Regions from separate parts of the Variovorax sp. J31P179 genome, predicted to be linked through region 3. Evidence: riboswitches for the same ligand, from Rfam matches in the RefSeq annotation. Region 3 holds a riboswitch; each other region holds the start of a gene.
What was found. A riboswitch is a leader RNA that binds a small molecule or an ion and turns the genes downstream of it on or off. The one in region 3 is predicted to bind thiamine pyrophosphate.
Positions count from the first base shown of each region.

Region 1 (5,443 bases), on a different contig from region 3:
GCTACACCGCCTTCGTGCGCGAACGCGCCGACTACCTGCTGGCCACATGGCACGCCTCGACCCGACCGGCGAGCATCGACTTCGAGCCTGCCGTGAAATGGCTGGGCCTGGACGTCCGCTCGCGCTCGGTGCTGGATGCCGACCACGCGGAGGTCGAGTTCGTCGCCCGCCAGCGCAACGGCGCCGGCGAGGCGAGCCGGCTGCACGAGCGCAGCCGCTTCGTGCGCCAGGAGGATGACGAGGGGCTCCATCGCTGGTATTACGTCGACGGCGACCTTCACTGACGGATTTGGTCGGAAAGGTCCGTTGGCCCGCGCGTGGACTCGAATCGATGCTATTGATTTCGTAGCAATCCCGACGGATTGTGTCCCTTGCGGCGACAGAGCGATTCCTTCCGGGCTATTTATCTTGCGCCGCTCCTGCCTCACACTCCGTACCCTGTGATTGTTGCGCCGAAGGCGCAGCGACGATCCGCTCAACCGGCCGCAGGCCAAGAGGTGCACCATGGGCAGCTGGACGAACCGCAAGCTGGATTGGGGGCGGCTTTGCGCCGCGATGGCGCTGCCGGCCGTGGCCGCGCTGCTCTTGGCCGCGCCGGACGCGCGCGCGCAGGACAAGAACCTGCTCACGCCCTTCTCGGGCGCGACCGGAGCCCAGCCGCCCGCGCCGTGGCATTTCACCACCTTGCCCAACAAGTCGCCGACCCGCTTCGAGGTCGATCAGCTCGACGGCCAGCGCGTGCTCAAGGTCGATGCCGACAACTCCTACGGGAACTTGGTGCATCCCGCCCGAGTGGAGCTCAACGAGCAGGCTACGCTGGCCTGGCGCTGGCGGGTGGAGTCTTTCGTCGAGGGCGCCGACCTGCGCACGCGCTCCGGCGACGATGGCGCGGCCAAGGTCTGCGTGTTCTTCGATTTCCCGGCCGACCGGCTGTCCGTCGGCGAGCGCACCCGTCTGTCGCTGGCGCGCCGCGCCACCGGCGAGGCGGTGCCGACCGAGACCCTGTGCTACGTCTGGGACAACAAGGAAGCCAAGGGCAACGCGTTCGACAACGCCTTCACCAAGCGCATCCGCATGGTGGTGCTCGAATCCGGCGCCGCGGCCAAGCCGGGCAGCTGGACCTCCGAGCGCCGCAACCTGCTGTCGGACTACCGCCGTGCCTTCGGCGAAGAGGCCGGCGACATCCGGCCCGACGTGACGGCGGTGGCGGTCTCGGCCGACGCCGACAACACCCACGGCCACGGCATCGCCTACTTCTCGGATCTCGACCTCCGCGGCAATCCGCCCTCGCCGGCGGCCGCAGCGGCCGCCTCGCCCGCGCCAGCGTCGGCCGAACGGCCGGCTCAGGGCCAATAGCGGCTCACCTGGCCCCGGCCTCCACGTCACTACAACCATGAACGACTTCGTCTCGCTCCTCGCCAGCCAGGGCGCCGCCCTGGTCTTCGCCGCCACGCTCGCGACGCGCCTCGGGGCGCCGGTGCCGGCCGTGCCGTTCCTGGTCGTGGCGGGCGGGTTGACGGTCGGCGGGCAGCTGTCCGTGGTCGCGGTGGTGCTGGCGGCGGTGCTCGGCAACATCCTCGGCGACGGCGTCTGGTTCCTGGCCGGGCGCCGCTGGGGCTACCGCGTGATGCGGCTGCTGTGCCGGATCTCGCTGTCGCCCGACTCCTGCGTCCGACGCAGCGAATCGATCCTCGGGCGCTGGGGCGGGTGGTCGCTGATCGCGGCCAAGTTCGTGCCCGGTGTCTCGGTGGTGGCGCCGCCGATGGCCGGCGCCCTCGGCATGTCGAACCTGCGGTTCCTGGCCTACGAAACCGTGGCTGCGCTGATCTGGACCCTGCTTTGCCTGTTCGTGGGCCGGATCTTCCATGCCGCGATCCAGGACGTCCTCGCGGTGATCTCCAACATCGGCCTGGGCGCGCTGGCGATCGGCGTGCTGGCGCTGGCGGCCTTCATCGGCTGGCGCTGGCGGCAACGCCGGCTGGCGCAGCAGGTCGACGACATCGTCCACGTCCAGGTCGAAGCCTTGCGCGAGGCCCTGGCGGCGGGCGCCGGCCCGACAGTCATCGACGTCCGCTCGGACGAGGCCCGCGCGCTCGACACGAGGGCGATCCCGGGCGCGATCGGCATCGGCCTGAAGCAGCTGCCGAAGCGGCTCTCGGCTTTTGCCGATGGCCGCGAAGTGGTCGTCTTCTGCGATTGCCCCGACGACGCCACGGCGATCGCGGCGGCGCGCGTGCTGATGAGCGCGGGCCTGCCGCGGGTGCGCGTGCTGGCGGGCGGCCTGGACGCCTGGGCGGCGTTGCATGCCGCCGAGCCGATGCGGACGGTTCCGCCACTGGCGGCGGCACACTCCGCTTGATCGCGGGGCCGCAAGGCACCTAGAATCGGCCCCGCTCCGGGGTGCACGCAGACGCGTGCTGAGATGGCCAAGCGGCCGAACCCGCGAACTTGATCTGGTTCATACCAGCGTAAGAAGAGCTGCGACTCCCCGGCACCCTCACTCCCTTTTCCGGAGCGATGCCGTTCGGAGGCATCGCGGAGCACCCTTTGTTTTCAAGAACAGGAGTGCCCCGCATGAATGCCAGCTACAAGTTCGCTTCCCTGCTCACGCTCACGCGCGAGCCCTTCCCGGCCTCGACCAAGGGCGCCATCGCCGGCAGCCGGCCCGACCTGCGCGTGCCGGTGCGCGAAGTGGCGCTGACCAATGGCGAGCGGGTGTCTCTCTACGACACCTCGGGCCCGTACACCGACCCGGCGGCCGACATCGACATCCGCCGCGGGCTGCCCGGCGTGCGCGATGCGTGGATCTCCGAACGCAACGACACCGAACGCTACGAGGGCCGCCTGCATCTCGCGCTGGACGATGGCGCGACCCATGCCGACCGCGATGCCCGGCGCATCGCCGAGCTGCGCGCCGGCGCCGCCGCGCTGCAGCGCACGCCGCGCCGCGCCAAGGCCGGTGCCAACGTCACGCAGATGCACTACGCCCGGCGCGGCATCGTGACGCCCGAGATGGAATATGTCGCGCTGCGCGAGAACGGCCGGCGCGAATGGATGGCCGAGTACATGGCCGACGAGGCGCGCGAGAAGCGGCTGGCCGGCAACCCGATGGGCGCCCGCATCCCGAAGATCATCACGCCCGAGTTCGTGCGCGACGAAGTGGCGCGCGGCCGCGCCATCATCCCGGCCAACATCAACCACCCGGAAGTCGAGCCGATGGCGATCGGGCGCAACTTCAAGGTCAAGATCAACGCCAACATCGGCAACTCCGCCGTGACCTCCAGCATCGAGGAAGAGGTCGAGAAACTGGTGTGGGCGATCCGCTGGGGCGCCGACAACGTGATGGACCTGTCGACCGGCCGCAACATCCACACCACGCGCGACTGGATCGTGCGCAACAGCCCGGTGCCGATCGGCACGGTGCCGATCTACCAGGCGCTGGAGAAGGTCGGCGGCGTGGCCGAGGACCTGACCTGGGAGATCTACCGCGACACGCTGATCGAGCAGGCCGAGCAGGGCGTCGACTACTTCACCATCCACGCCGGGCTGCGGCTGCCTTTCATCCATCTCACGGCGGATCGGCGCACCGGCATCGTCTCGCGCGGCGGCTCGATCATGGCCAAGTGGTGCATCTCGCACCACAAGGAGAGCTTCCTCTACACGCACTTCGAGGACATCTGCGACATCATGAAGGCCTACGACGTGAGCTTCTCGCTCGGCGACGGCCTGCGCCCGGGCTGCGCCTCGGACGCCAATGACGAGGCCCAGTTCGCCGAATTGCGCACCCTGGGAGAGCTGACGCAGATCGCCTGGAAGCATGATGTCCAGACCATGATCGAGGGCCCGGGCCACGTGCCGATGCACCTGATCCAGGCCAACATGGACGAGCAGCTGAAGCACTGCCACGAGGCGCCGTTCTACACCCTGGGCCCGCTGACCATCGACATCGCGCCGGGCTACGACCACATCGCCAGCGCGATCGGCGCCGCGATGATCGGCTGGGCCGGCACCGCGATGCTGTGCTACGTCACGCCGAAGGAGCACTTGGGCCTGCCGGACCGCGACGACGTCAAGCAGGGGATCATCGCGTACAAGATCGCGGCGCACGCGGCCGACGTGGCCAAGGGGCACCCGGGTGCGCGCTCGCGCGACGACGCGCTGTCGAAGGCGCGCTTCGAGTTCCGCTGGCAGGACCAGTTCAACCTTGGCCTCGACCCTGACACCGCGCGCGAGTTCCACGACGAGACCCTGCCCAAGGACAGCAGCAAGGTGGCGCATTTCTGCTCGATGTGCGGGCCCAAGTTCTGCTCGATGAAGATCACCCAGGAGGTGCGCGAGTACGCCGCCCAGCGCGGCATCGAGGCGACCGACGCGGTCGAGGACGGCATGGCCGGCAAGTCGGCCGAGTTCAAGGCCGCCGGCGGCGAGATCTACATTCCGATCCGACCAGCCTGAGTCGTCATGCTTCCGGGGGCGACGTTGTTACGATCGCTCCCATGAAAGCACCTCCCTTCGACGCCGTCCTGTTCGACTGCGACGGCGTCCTGGTCGACTCCGAACCCATCACCAACCGCGTGCTCGCCGAGATGCTCGGCGAGCTCGGCTGGGCGATCAGCACCGAGGAATCGATGCGGATCTTCACCGGCAAGGCGGTCAAGGACGAAGCCGCGCTGATCGAGGCCAGGACCGGCTTCGCGATCACGCCCGAATGGCTGCACGGCTTCCGCGGCCGCCGCAACGAGGCGCTGGAGCGTGATTTGCTCGCGATTCCCAACGCCGCCCTGGCGGTGCGCGCGCTGCACGCGGCGCTGGACGGCCGCATTGCCTGCGCCTCGGGCGCCGATCGTCACAAGGTCGAGCTGCAGCTCGAGAAGATCGGCATCCTGGACTGCTTCGCAGGCAGGATCTTCAGCGGCCACGAAACCCCGCGCTCCAAGCCCGCGCCGGACGTCTACCTGGCGGCGGCGGCGGCGCTCGGCGTCGACCCGGCGCGCTGCGCGGTGGTCGAGGACACAGTCACCGGGGCCACCGCCGGCGTCGCAGCCGGCGCCACCGTGTTCGGCTACAGCCCGAGCGATCTCGGCCACAGCGGGCCCGAAGCGCTGCGGGCCGTCGGCGTGGCACAGATCTTCACCGACATGGCGCAGCTGCCCGGACTGCTGGCCGACTGGCGCCCCGCCGTCGCCTGATACCCACCGCATGCCCGGCCTGCGCGCGCTCTGTGGTCTCCTGATCGCCGCCTGCCTGGCGGGCTGTTCGTCGATCCGGCCATGGCTCAACGAGCCGCTGGTCGAGCGGGCGCCGCCGACTTCCAGCCTGATGGCGCCGGCGTCGGGCCGCGACCCCACGATCCTGGTCGCCGTGACGCTCTCCGGCGGCGGCGCGCGTGCCGCCGCTTTCGGCTATGGCGTGCTGGAGGAACTGCGCCGCACCAGGTTCGACC
Region 1 covers NZ_JASZYL010000006.1:444,280-449,722, reverse strand. Annotated here, with positions in the region: gene QTI17_RS18585 (YchJ family protein) at 1-284, shown strand, start outside; gene QTI17_RS18580 (DUF3047 domain-containing protein) at 505-1,356, shown strand; gene QTI17_RS18575 (VTT domain-containing protein) at 1,394-2,359, shown strand; TPP riboswitch at 2,387-2,492, shown strand; gene thiC (phosphomethylpyrimidine synthase ThiC) at 2,575-4,455, shown strand; gene QTI17_RS18565 (HAD family hydrolase) at 4,497-5,189, shown strand; gene QTI17_RS18560 (patatin-like phospholipase family protein) at 5,200-5,443, shown strand, end outside.
Region 1: it holds a riboswitch for thiamine pyrophosphate, as region 3 does, so the genes downstream of both, thiC (phosphomethylpyrimidine synthase ThiC) here and QTI17_RS33540 (LuxE/PaaK family acyltransferase) in region 3, are expected to answer to the same signal.

Region 2 (5,443 bases), on a different contig from region 3:
ATCGGGTAGCGCGGGTGCACCAGCCGCGTCGGCCGCCGCAGCGTGACCTCGGGCGCATGGACCCGGATCACTTCGCCGCGCACGCCGCGCAGCGCGCCCCACTGCGGCTTGGCGCCGAGGCCGCGGCAGTCGATCACGCGTTCGGGCTGGCCGGTGGCGCCGGGACTGAAGTCGTCGGGCGCGCGCGGCGCCTGCCAATGCAGCCGGACCTTCGGCTGCGCCTGCAGCGTGGCCAGCAGCGCGTCGAGCAAGGCGCGGTTGTCGAGCTGGCCTTCGTCGGGCAGCAGCAGCGCCTGCGCGAAGCGCCGCCCCAGCGCGGGTTCGATGGCCTCGATGCCGGCGGCGTCGAGCGTACGCATCGCGGGCAGCTCCGGCACCCGTTCGCCGGTGCGCTCCAGCACGCGGCGCAGCCGCGCGGCCTCGGCGGCGTCCTGGCGGTGCCACAGCACCAGCGTGCCTTCGCGCTGGAAGAACACCGGGGCCGCGAGCGCTGCGATCAGCGTCGGCCAGCGGTCGAGCGCGTGATGCCCCATGCGCACGACCGAGGACGGCGCCACGGCCGATTCGGCCAGCGGCGCGAGCATCGCAGCAGCCACCCGTGCGGCGGCGCCCTCGGCCTGCGGACCACCGGCTTCATACAGGTCGATCTCGCAGCCGGCCCGGGCCAGTGCCAGTGCCAGCAGCCGGCCCATGAGCCCGGCGCCGAGCACGGCCGCGGAGCGGAAAGGGAATTCTTGCGACGGGCTCATTGCGGGCTCAGCGTGGGCCACGGCGTGCGTGGTCGATAATTTTCAACATGACTTCTGCATTTTCCCGCTACGCACGCGTGCTTTCGATCGCCGGCTCCGACAGCGGCGGCGGCGCCGGCATCCAGGCCGACCTGAAGACCTTTTCGGCCCTCGGCTGCTACGGGATGACCGCGATCACCGCGCTGACGGCGCAGAACACGCTTGGCGTGTCGGGCATCCACGGCGTGCCGCCGGCCTTCCTGAAGGCGCAGATCCAGGCGGTGGTCGAGGACATCGGGGTCGACGCGGTCAAGCTCGGCATGCTGCATGCGCCCGAGATCGTCGAGGTGGTGGCCTGGGCCATCGACCACTACAAGCTGCCCAACGTGGTGCTCGATCCGGTCATGGTCGCCACCAGCGGCGACCGGCTGATCGCCGCCGAGACGGTGGCCGAGCTGGTGCGCGAACTGTTCCCGCGCGCGATCGTCGTCACGCCCAACCTCGACGAGGCGGCGCTGCTGATCGGCCATGCGATCGACGGGGTCGATGCGCTCGACGACGCGGCCACCGAACTGCTCGCCCTGGGTGCCAGGGCGGTGCTGCTCAAGGGCGGCCACCTGCCGGGCGACGACGTGGTCGACCTGCTGGCCGAGGCCGACGGCGAGCGGCTGCGGCTCTCTTCCAGCCGCATCGCGAGCCGCAATCTGCATGGCACGGGCTGCACGCTGTCGTCGGCGATCGCTGCCCACCTGGCGCTCGGCCATGCGCTGCCCGTGGCGGTGGAACGCGCCCGCGGCTATGTGGTCGCCGCCATGGCGGCGGGCGCGGACATGCAGGTCGGCGCCGGTCACGGTCCCCTCAACCACGGCTTTGCACCAGTGCCGAGCGTTCGCCTGCCTGTGCCGGGCGCGTGACCAGGGCCAACACGAAGGTCAGGGCCAGGGTCGGCAGCGCCGAGCCCCACTGCGGCGCCCAGGCGGCGCAGGCGTGGTAGACCGCGATGCCACCGATCCAGAGGCCGGCCGCCGCCGGGTCGACGCGGCGGCTGCCGAGCGGCACCGGCGCGTTGCCGGTGCCGAGCCGGCCGAGGATCACGCCGTAGAGCGGGACGAACACCGAACTCAGCAGCAGCAGGAAGGGTTCGAGCGTGTGCATCGGCAGCACCAGCGCGAAGCCGATGCAGACCGCGGCCAGCAGCAGGCCCCAGCGCCGCACGCTCCAGCGCGGCCGCAGGCTGTGGGCCGACACCGAGCCCGAGTAGACATCGCCGTAGGCGTTGTCGAGCTCGTCGATCAGGATCAGGCCGAGTGCGACCAGGCCGCCCTGGGCCAGCAGCAGGGCGGCGACCAGGTCGGTGCCGGGCTCGGCCACGCTCACGACCATCACGCCGAGCGCGTAGCACCAGATGTTGGCCAGCACATAGCCGATCCAGGTGCCGCTGAAGGCGCCGCCCAGGCCGCCCGCGCTGCGCTTGCCGTGGCGTGCGTAGTCGGCCACCAGCGGCAGCCACGAGACCGGCATGGCGATCACCAGGTCGAGCGCGCCGAACATGCCCATCGAGCCGTCGCCGGGGCGGGTCCAGAAGGCGTCCAGTCCTTTGGCGTGGAGCCGGGCCGCGAACTGCCAGCTCAGCCAGGCCAGCGAGAGCACCACCAGCGGCAGGCCGAAGCGGCTCACGAAGCGGCGCACCAGCTTGACCATCGAGCCGGCCAGCAAGGCCAGCAGCACGGCGCCCCACAGCAGCGTCGTCAGGACGGTGCCCAGCGGGCCGCCGAGCGACCAGCCGAAAGCCTGCGCGCCGATGGCCTGGGTGCCTTCGCGCATGATCACGAGCTCGAAGGTGGTCCAGCCGATGAGCTGCACGATGTTGAGCAGCACCGGGAGCCGCGCGAAGGCGCTGCCGTAGGTGGCGTTCATGAGGCCGGCGCTGGCCAGGCCGCTTTCGCAGCCGACGCGGGCCGTCCAGGCCAGCAGGCCGGCGCCGATGCAGGAGCCCAGCACGATCGCCAGCATCGCGTCGCGGGTGCCGACCGCGGGCACCAGATAGGCGCCGATCTGCATCACCAGCAGGCCGACGCCCAGGCTGAACCAGAGCGCCATGTGGTCGCGCCACTGGAAGACGCGGTGCGATTCGCCAAGCGGCGTCAGCGCCTCGTTGGCCGCGGCCGAGGCCTGTTCATGGGTTGTGTTTGCCATCCATTTGCTCCATGCAAGTGTGTGGCAGGTGGGCGAGGCCGGCGACCCGACCGCCGCGCGAGAAAACGTGGCGGCCGCCGGACCAGCTTCCCTGCGCGAGGATTACCTCAGTCAGGTTCAAAGGGACTCTCTCAGCCGGCCTGCAACTGCGTGTTGCGGGCCGGCACCCCTAGCGTTGCTTCCGTCAGGCGAAGCAGGTCGATTGTAGAGCCGGCCGGGGCCGGCGGGCCCGCTCAGGCGGCGGGCGTGCCCGTGGGCTTTGCCGAGCGCGCATCGTCGCGGGCGATCAGCGGCAGGACGATGCGGCGCACGCCGATGGCCAGCACCCAGAACAGCCCCGTGATCACGATCGCCAGCGCGAGCCCTGCGGCGATGTCGAACGGGAAATGGGCGCCGACGTAGATGCGGGCCCAGCCGGTGACCAGTGCGATCGCGAACACCGCGAGGCCAAGCGTTCGCAAGGCCGGGCGCAGACAGAGCACCAGTGCCAGCGTGAACATCACGCTCGCATGCGCGCTCGGCAGCGAACCCCTGGCGCCGTGGGCGATGTAGTTGGGGCTCAGGCCGGCGACGAAGGGCCTCGGGAGATTGAGAGCCTGGGCCAGCGCATGCGCGGCCAGCGCGGCGGCGCCGGCGGCGGCCAGGGTCGCCATCAGGTAGCCGCGTTGTGCGGGCTGCCGCCAGGCGGCCACGGCCAGCAGTGCGAGGCAGAGCCAGGAGGTTCCGTCGGCCAGCTGCGTTGCCAGCCAGAGGAACTGCGCGTCGGGCGCATGGCCCGCGCCGAGCCATTGGAAAAGAGAAATGTTGACGTCCTGCATGTCAGGCGATCCTAAGGCCAGCGGGTGTCCCCACCATGAACGGGGTGTTCACCTCAAGTTCAGGCATCGATCGGTTCTTTCTCAGTGGGCGACGCCGAGCAGCGTGTGCAGCCGCGTGCTGGTGGTGGTGTACTGCAGCGGGATCGACTTGTCGGGAAACACGATCGCCGCCGCGCCCCAGGCCGCCAGCGTGGCCTCGTGGAAGCCGCAGACGATCAGCTTCTTCTTGCCGGGGTAGGTGTTGATGTCGCCGACGGCGAAGATCCCGCGCTCCTGGGTCTGGTACTTCTCGGTGTCGACCGGCAGCTGCTTGCGCTCGAGCGCCAATCCCCAGTCGGCGATCGGCCCGAGCCGCGGCGAGATGCCCAGGCAGCCGATCAGGGTGTCGAAGAGCAGCGCGACGGTCTGCGCGTCGGGCGTGGCGACCTGCAGATGGGCCGGATCGAAACCGACCGGCTGCCCGACCTGGAGGCGAAGGGCGCCGGCGGCGATGCGCTCGCGCACGGCCGCGACCGTGGCCTCCTCGGCCTGGAAGACGTCGCGGCGATGCAGCAGCGTGACCGCCTTGGCCAGCGGCAGCAGTGCCAGCGCGGTCTCCAGGGCGGCATCGTCGCCGCCGTGGACGATCACCGACTGGCCCGCAAAGCGCTCGAGGGCGTCGGGATGGTAGAAAAGCCGCGTGCCTTCAAGACGGGCGATGCCTTCGACCGCGATGCGCCGCGGGACGAAGGCGCCGACGCCGGCCGCAATGAAGACCGTCTTGCAAAGGAAGGCGTTGCCGCGAGAGGTCCCGAGCAGCAGGCGGCCGTCGTCCTGGCGGGCCAGCGTCGCGACCTGCTCGTCGAAATGGATGCGCGGCTTGAACGGCGCGATCTGCTGCAGCAGGGATTCGGCCAGGCCGCTGCCGGTCGTGACCGGCGTGCCGGGGATGTCGTAGATCGGCTTGTCGCCGTACAGCGCCACGCACTGGCCGCCCGCGCGCGGCAGGGCGTCGACGATGTGGCAGGAGATCTCGAGCAGGCCGAGCTGGAAGGCCTGGAACAGCCCGACCGGCCCCGCGCCGATGATCAGTGCATCGGTTTCGATGGGCGCAGCCGGCGTACTCAGCGCACCAACTCCCCGATCTTGTCGGTCTTGTCTTTCCACTCGTCGGCATCGGGCAGCGCGGGCTTGCGCTTGGTGATGCTCTTCCAGCCGTCGGCCAGCGCCAGTTCGGCGTTGAGCTTGATGAAGGCCAGCTGGTTGGCCGGCAGGTCTTCTTCGGCGTAGATCGCGTTCACCGGGCACTCGGGGATGCAGACCGCGCAGTCGATGCACTCGTCGGGATCGATGACCAGCATGTTCGGCCCTTCACGGAAGCAGTCGACCGGACAGACGTCGACGCAATCGGTGTATTTGCAGCGGATGCAGGATTCGGAGACGACGTGGGTCATTTTCTTGGCAAGCGGAAGGGAATGATCGGGAAAACCCCGAATTTTAGGCCTTTGTGGCGGCAGGGCGCACCAGCACCGCAGCGGAGGTGCGGTGCGAGGCGGTATCGACCAGGATCAGCGAGCCCAAGGTGCGCGACTGGGTGAAGGGCAGCACGGCCAGCGGCTGCTGCAGCGACAGCACCACGTCGCCGATGGCGTTGGCTTCGAGCTTGTCGGTCGGCTCGGCGTCCAGCGTCGTGATGTTCACGCGGTCGATGATGCGCGCCAC
Region 2 covers NZ_JASZYL010000002.1:660,752-666,194, reverse strand. Annotated here, with positions in the region: gene QTI17_RS07550 (FAD-dependent oxidoreductase) at 1-749, opposite strand, end outside; gene thiD (bifunctional hydroxymethylpyrimidine kinase/phosphomethylpyrimidine kinase) at 797-1,642, shown strand; gene QTI17_RS07540 (purine-cytosine permease family protein) at 1,587-2,924, opposite strand; TPP riboswitch at 2,996-3,105, opposite strand; gene QTI17_RS07535 (phosphatase PAP2 family protein) at 3,158-3,742, opposite strand; gene QTI17_RS07530 (NAD(P)/FAD-dependent oxidoreductase) at 3,824-4,888, opposite strand; gene fdxA (ferredoxin FdxA) at 4,846-5,175, opposite strand; gene QTI17_RS07520 (sulfate adenylyltransferase subunit 1) at 5,219-5,443, opposite strand, start outside.
Region 2: it holds a riboswitch for thiamine pyrophosphate, as region 3 does, so the genes downstream of both, QTI17_RS07540 (purine-cytosine permease family protein) here and QTI17_RS33540 (LuxE/PaaK family acyltransferase) in region 3, are expected to answer to the same signal.

Region 3 (5,443 bases):
AGGTAATGAGCGAACTCGCGCGGCGACACCCGGCCGCCGCGTTCGACGTAGAAGACATGGGGGGAGTAGCAGCCTTGCTGGTCATAGCGCATCACGTCCCAGGCGGCCAGGCGTGCCGTCGCCGGCGCTTTCAGGGCATCGAGGGCCGAGGCGCTGACCAGGCCGAAGCCCAGCTTGTGACCGTAGGCCAGGAAGCGCGTCGTGACCGGCAGCCGGCGCCGGATCTGGTCCAGCGAATCGTTGCCGCCATAGGCCAGCACCGTGTCTGCCTCGGCATACAGCGCCGACGCCTGTTCCTCGTCGCCGCCCTTCCACCACACCACGGCCAGGCAATCGGCCAGCGGCGGGTGGACTTCGGCCAGCAGGCGCGCGAACAGGCCCGCGAACAGCGGCTCCGCGCTCGGCAGCTTGCCGATGTTGCCGGCCTTCACGAGCAGCCCGCAGACCAGGCTCCAGAGCGCAATGGCCGGCACGTTGCCGGCCCAGACGTGGACCAGAAGCTCCGGCCCGAAGGCCTTCGCCGCGCCGCCCTTGGGGCGCGGCTGGAATTCGTCAAGCAGCTTCGGATTGGCGAAATCCTCGGCGACGAAGCGATGCAGCTGCGGCGCGCGAAAGGTCTTGAAGAAGGCCGTGAGGCCGAGGCGGACCATCTCGGCGTCGTAGCCGGTGACGATCGGCAGCAGCTGGTCGAGCTCCCTGCGGTATGGATCGGCCGGGTCCAGCAGCCGAGCCATCGCCCGATCGACCACGTCCACGATCCCGGACACGGTCATGGTCTTCAGATGGCGGCGGGTGGCGTGCCCGACACGCACGGCAAGGGCGCGCATCTGATCCGGACTGAGCACCGGAACGGCGACCTCGAGCCGGGTCGGGCCCGATTCGAAGCGCAGGGACCGCCACTGCACGTCCGCTGGCGCCAGGCCCGGCAGGTAGCCGGCGGTCGCATGCAGCGTCGTCATGCGGCGGCCCGGATGAATTCCTCCACCGCCAGCGAGCAGCCCTTGGCCTGCGCGCCCTCGGCGCGACCGAGCAGCAGGAAGCCGCCGTCCGCCGCCAGGCCTACGTCCTCGGTCAGGATGGTGGTCACCGAATTGAAATTGGCGAGATCGCAGTGAACCAGGATCCCGCGCTCGGCAGGCGCGACTTCACGGCCCGTGAGCGGGTCGACCAGACGCGAGCGGATCCAGTGCGGCCCGGACTTGACCGAGGGCACCGAGGCGTTGCCCGCATCGTAGAACTGCGTGCTCAGCTCGGTCATGCCATACATGTTGATGCAGTGCGATCGCTCGATGCCGAGCAGCGCGGACAGCTCCGCATAGAAGGTGTCGAGCGGCAAGTCGCGTGACTGTCCCTTGTAGCCGCCGGTGTCCAGCACCCGGCTGCCCGCCGGCAGGCGGAACGACTGGCCGCGCCGCTTGAGCTCGTCGATCAGGTGCACGAAGCTGTAGCTGGCGCCGAGCAACGCGAAGGGCTCGCCGCGCTGCTGCGCATCCGACAGGGCCTCGCAGAGTCCCGGCAGGTCCAAGCCCTGCGGACTCATGAAGTAGCGGCTCTCCGCGGTTCCGAACGCCTCCATGGCCAGCGCCAGATAGTGGGCGAGCGAGGAATTGGCCAGCACGGTCTCGGTGGGGAACAGGATGCCCATGCGCATCGGGCCATGCCCCCGCATGAAGCGCTGAGCGAAGTTGCCGATCATCGAGCGGTCGTAGACCGCCAGCGTCGGATGAAAATGGCGGCCCTTGACCTCGCTGCGGGTGGTGCCGCTGGTCATGAAGACCCGGTCGGTGGCGGCCGGCGGCTCGCAGCGCAGCGGCAGTTCCTTGAAGGCGTCGATCGGTACTGCCGGGATGTCGCTCCAGCGCTTCACGCTTCGCGGGGTCGCGCCGCGCCGTTGGCAAAAACGCTTGAAGGGCTGGTTGTTGGCGTACTGGTAGGCGAACAGTCGCAACGCCAGGCCATCGAAGTCGGCGTCGGAGCAACCGTCTTGCGCGATGAAGGCGAGGACGGCAGCGACCACGTCGCTGGCTGCCGCCGTGGGCGCAGGTGGATTCGCAGAGGAATTGTGCATAGGGCCTTCTTCGTGACCGTGAAACGGGTGCTCCGAAGGCCGCTTCGGGGTCGGCAGGATGTGCCGATGACCCAAGCAACTGCTCTTCTTCCGCCGGTGTTAACCGGTTCAAGTTCGCGGGTTTGAATCTCAGCACTGTGACGTGCACCCCGGAGCATCATGGATTTTAGGCGCATTCGCGCCTGCCGCCGTGCCGGCCCGCGATCGGCTCCTTGCCCATCAAGTCAGGCAGGGCGAGAGAGGGATGATCCCTTTCATGGACGTGGAGCCCGATCCAGTCCTAAAGTCTTCATCTTCTTGCTGACTTCCTCGATACGAAGTGACCCTGCGTCGCGTTCTGCTTGTGATCGCATTCCTGGTCGCCACGGGTGCCTGGATTGCCTTCGTTTATTGGATGACGGGGATGGAACGCAAGGAGCCGGCCTACCTGGAGATCGACCTCACGGAGATTCCGCCGGGCAGCCCGAAGTTCTACACCTTCCAACGTACACCCCTGGCCCTCGTGCGAACCACCGATGCGATGCTCGATGACCTTCGGGCGCAAACCGCCCACACCTGGAACCATCGTCCGATCGCGGCCGGGCGTCCATCGTTCTTCATCTACTCCCTGGTGAGCCCGGCCGACGGATGCGAGGTCGATCACGTGCCCAGCGGCGCGGACCGCTACGCGCCAGTGCGTCCGTGGCAAGGCGGCTATCGCGATCCATGCCGTTTTGGCGAATGGGACTACGCTGGCCGCGCGATCAAGCAGTACGCGGACCAGGACGCGCGGCTGCTGCAGATGGCCGACCTGGATGTGCCGGACTTCGAAGTCAGGGACTACCACATCTTGCGCATCACTCGTGCCCCGAAGCGATAGTCGAGACCGATGTTTTGCGAGTTCAGCATGCCTCCAGCGAGCGATCGGCAGGGCGCTGCGGACCCAACTGACTCTCGAGCCACTCGCACATCGCGCTTGCGCTCTGCTCGAAGCCGATGATCGCCGAGTAGTGGTTGGCGCCCGGTTGAGGTGCGCACAGCGACAGGTTGCCCGCATCGGTCCAGGCAGAGTGGAAAGTGGTCGACTGCCGCACGAACTCCGCGCTCTCCTCGCCGCCCCATGTCAGCAGAACCGGCGTGGGACAGGCGCGAATCGAGAACAGCGGCGAGTTGCGCCGGATCACGCCGTCGTCCAGCTGAATCTGCGGCTGCAGGTAGCTGTGGCGCAGCGGTTCCAGGTCGTACAGGCCGCTGACCAGAACGGCGGCCCGGAACGGATCTTCAGGCAGGCCGTAGTCGTCCGACCAGCGCGTCTGCAGTGCCATGGCCGCCAGGTGGGCGCCGGCCGAGTGCCCGCCGACGGCCACGCGCGCCGGATCCCCGCCGTGCCGCTCGATGTTGCGCAGCACCCAAGCCAGTGCCGCCCGCGTCTGGCGCGTGATCTCGTCGATCCCGACCCAAGGCGCCAAGGCGTAGTTCACGACCACTGTCGTGATGCCCAGCGCATGCAAGCCCAGCGCGACACAGCTGAAATCACCGGCCAAGAACGCCCGCCAGTAGCCTCCGTGGATGAAGACGAAGACCGGCGCATCGGACGGCGCCGCCGGGAAGATGTCCAGCGTCTCGGCCAAGGTCGGCCCGAAGGGAACGCCCTGCAGGCCGGGCAAGCGCTCGCGAGCCAACCGGCTCTGTTCGACGTAGTGCCGCTGGTAGGCGCCCGGGTCACTCAGCCGGGCCGCCGGGTTGTACTCGGCGTCGATCTCTGCCTGGCTGGCGAACTGGCGGTAGAGCATGGGTGGCTTCATCACAATCCCAGGTAGGCTTGACGGATCATCGGATCGTCGATCAATGCGGCCGACGGGCCATGACGCACCACATGGCCATCTTCCATCACGTAGGCCGTGTCGGCAATCGACAGCGCCGCATAGACGTTCTGCTCCACCATGCCGATGGTCACGCCCTGGGCACGGATCGAACGCAGCGCGGCGAACACCTCGTCGGCCATGGCCGGCGCCAGGCCCAGGCTCGGCTCGTCCAGCAGCAGAACGCGCGGCATGGACATCAGGCCGCGCGCCAACGCCAGCATCTGCTGTTCACCGCCGGACAGCAGGCCGGCCGGGGTGGCGCGCCGCTCCTTCAGCCGCGGGAAAAGCTCATACATCAGGTCCACCCGCGCCCGCCACCCCTTGCGCACGCGCGGCAGGTAGGCACCGATGCGCAGGGTTTCGGCGACCGTGAAGTCCGCAAACACCAGGCGGCCTTCGGGCACCAGCGCGATGCCGTCGTCGACGCGCTGGTGGGCGAAACGGCCAGTGACGTCGGCGCCGTCGAAGCGGATGCGGCCCGACCGCAGGCGCAGCAGTCCGGCCAGCGACCGCATCAAGGTGGACTTGCCCGCGCCGTTGCTGCCGATGATGGCCGTGATCGAACCGGCGGGGATCGCGACGTCGACCTGGTCGAGCACCTGGATCTCGCCGTAGCCGGCACTGGCGCCGAGCGCCTCAAGCAGGTACGGCATGGCGTCGTTCTCCCAGGTAGGCCTTGATGACGCGAGGATCGTTGGCGATCTCCGCAGGGAGGCCTTCGACCACCTTGCGACCTTCGTGCATGACCACGATGCGATCGCTCAGGCGCATGAGTGCCTTCATCACGTGCTCGATGATGACGATGCTCAGCCCGTAGCGCTCCCGCACTTCGCGGATCAGTTCGAGCGCCGCGCCCACCTCGGTGGCATTGAGCCCGGCCAGCACCTCGTCGAGCAGCAGCAGGCGGGGCCGGGTCGCCAGCGCGCGGGCGATTTCCAGCCGCTTGCGGCCCGCCAGGTTGAGCTGCGAAGCCGGCAGGTCCGCTCGATCGGCGAGCCCGGTCTCGCGCAGCAATGCGAAGGCATGTTCGCGGGCCTCCGCAGGCGACGCGATGCGCCCGCGCCCGTACATGGCTCCGACGGCCACGTTCTCCAGCACGCTCATGCCCGGAAAGGGCCGCACGATCTGGAAGGTGCGCGCCACGCCCAGCGCATTGATGCGCTCCGGCGGCTGCCCCTGGATCGCCTGTCCTTCGAGCATGATCTGTCCCGACGAAGGTTTGACGTTGCCCGCGATCATGCTGAACAGCGTGGTCTTGCCGGCGCCGTTGGCGCCCATCACGCCGAGGATTTCTCCCGGCATGACATCGAAGCTGACGTCGTCGACCGCCAGGTTGCCGCCGTACCGGCGGGCCAGGTTGCGCACGGAAAGAAGACTCACGCCGGCCTCCCGACGACCGCTCGACGCTTGAGCGACGCCGAACGCCGCCGGGCCCACAGGCCCGACAGTCCGGACGGCGCCAGCAGCACGAAGCCGATCAGCAGCGCGCCCAGCAGGATCATGTAGGTCTGGGGCGCCCGGGCCCACAGCA
Region 3 covers NZ_JASZYL010000025.1:45,650-51,092, reverse strand. Annotated here, with positions in the region: gene QTI17_RS33545 (acyl-CoA reductase) at 1-959, opposite strand, end outside; gene QTI17_RS33540 (LuxE/PaaK family acyltransferase) at 956-2,068, opposite strand; TPP riboswitch at 2,137-2,230, opposite strand; gene QTI17_RS33535 (Rieske (2Fe-2S) protein) at 2,388-2,927, shown strand; gene QTI17_RS33530 (alpha/beta hydrolase) at 2,950-3,852, opposite strand; gene QTI17_RS33525 (ABC transporter ATP-binding protein) at 3,852-4,565, opposite strand; gene QTI17_RS33520 (ABC transporter ATP-binding protein) at 4,549-5,292, opposite strand; gene QTI17_RS33515 (branched-chain amino acid ABC transporter permease) at 5,289-5,443, opposite strand, start outside.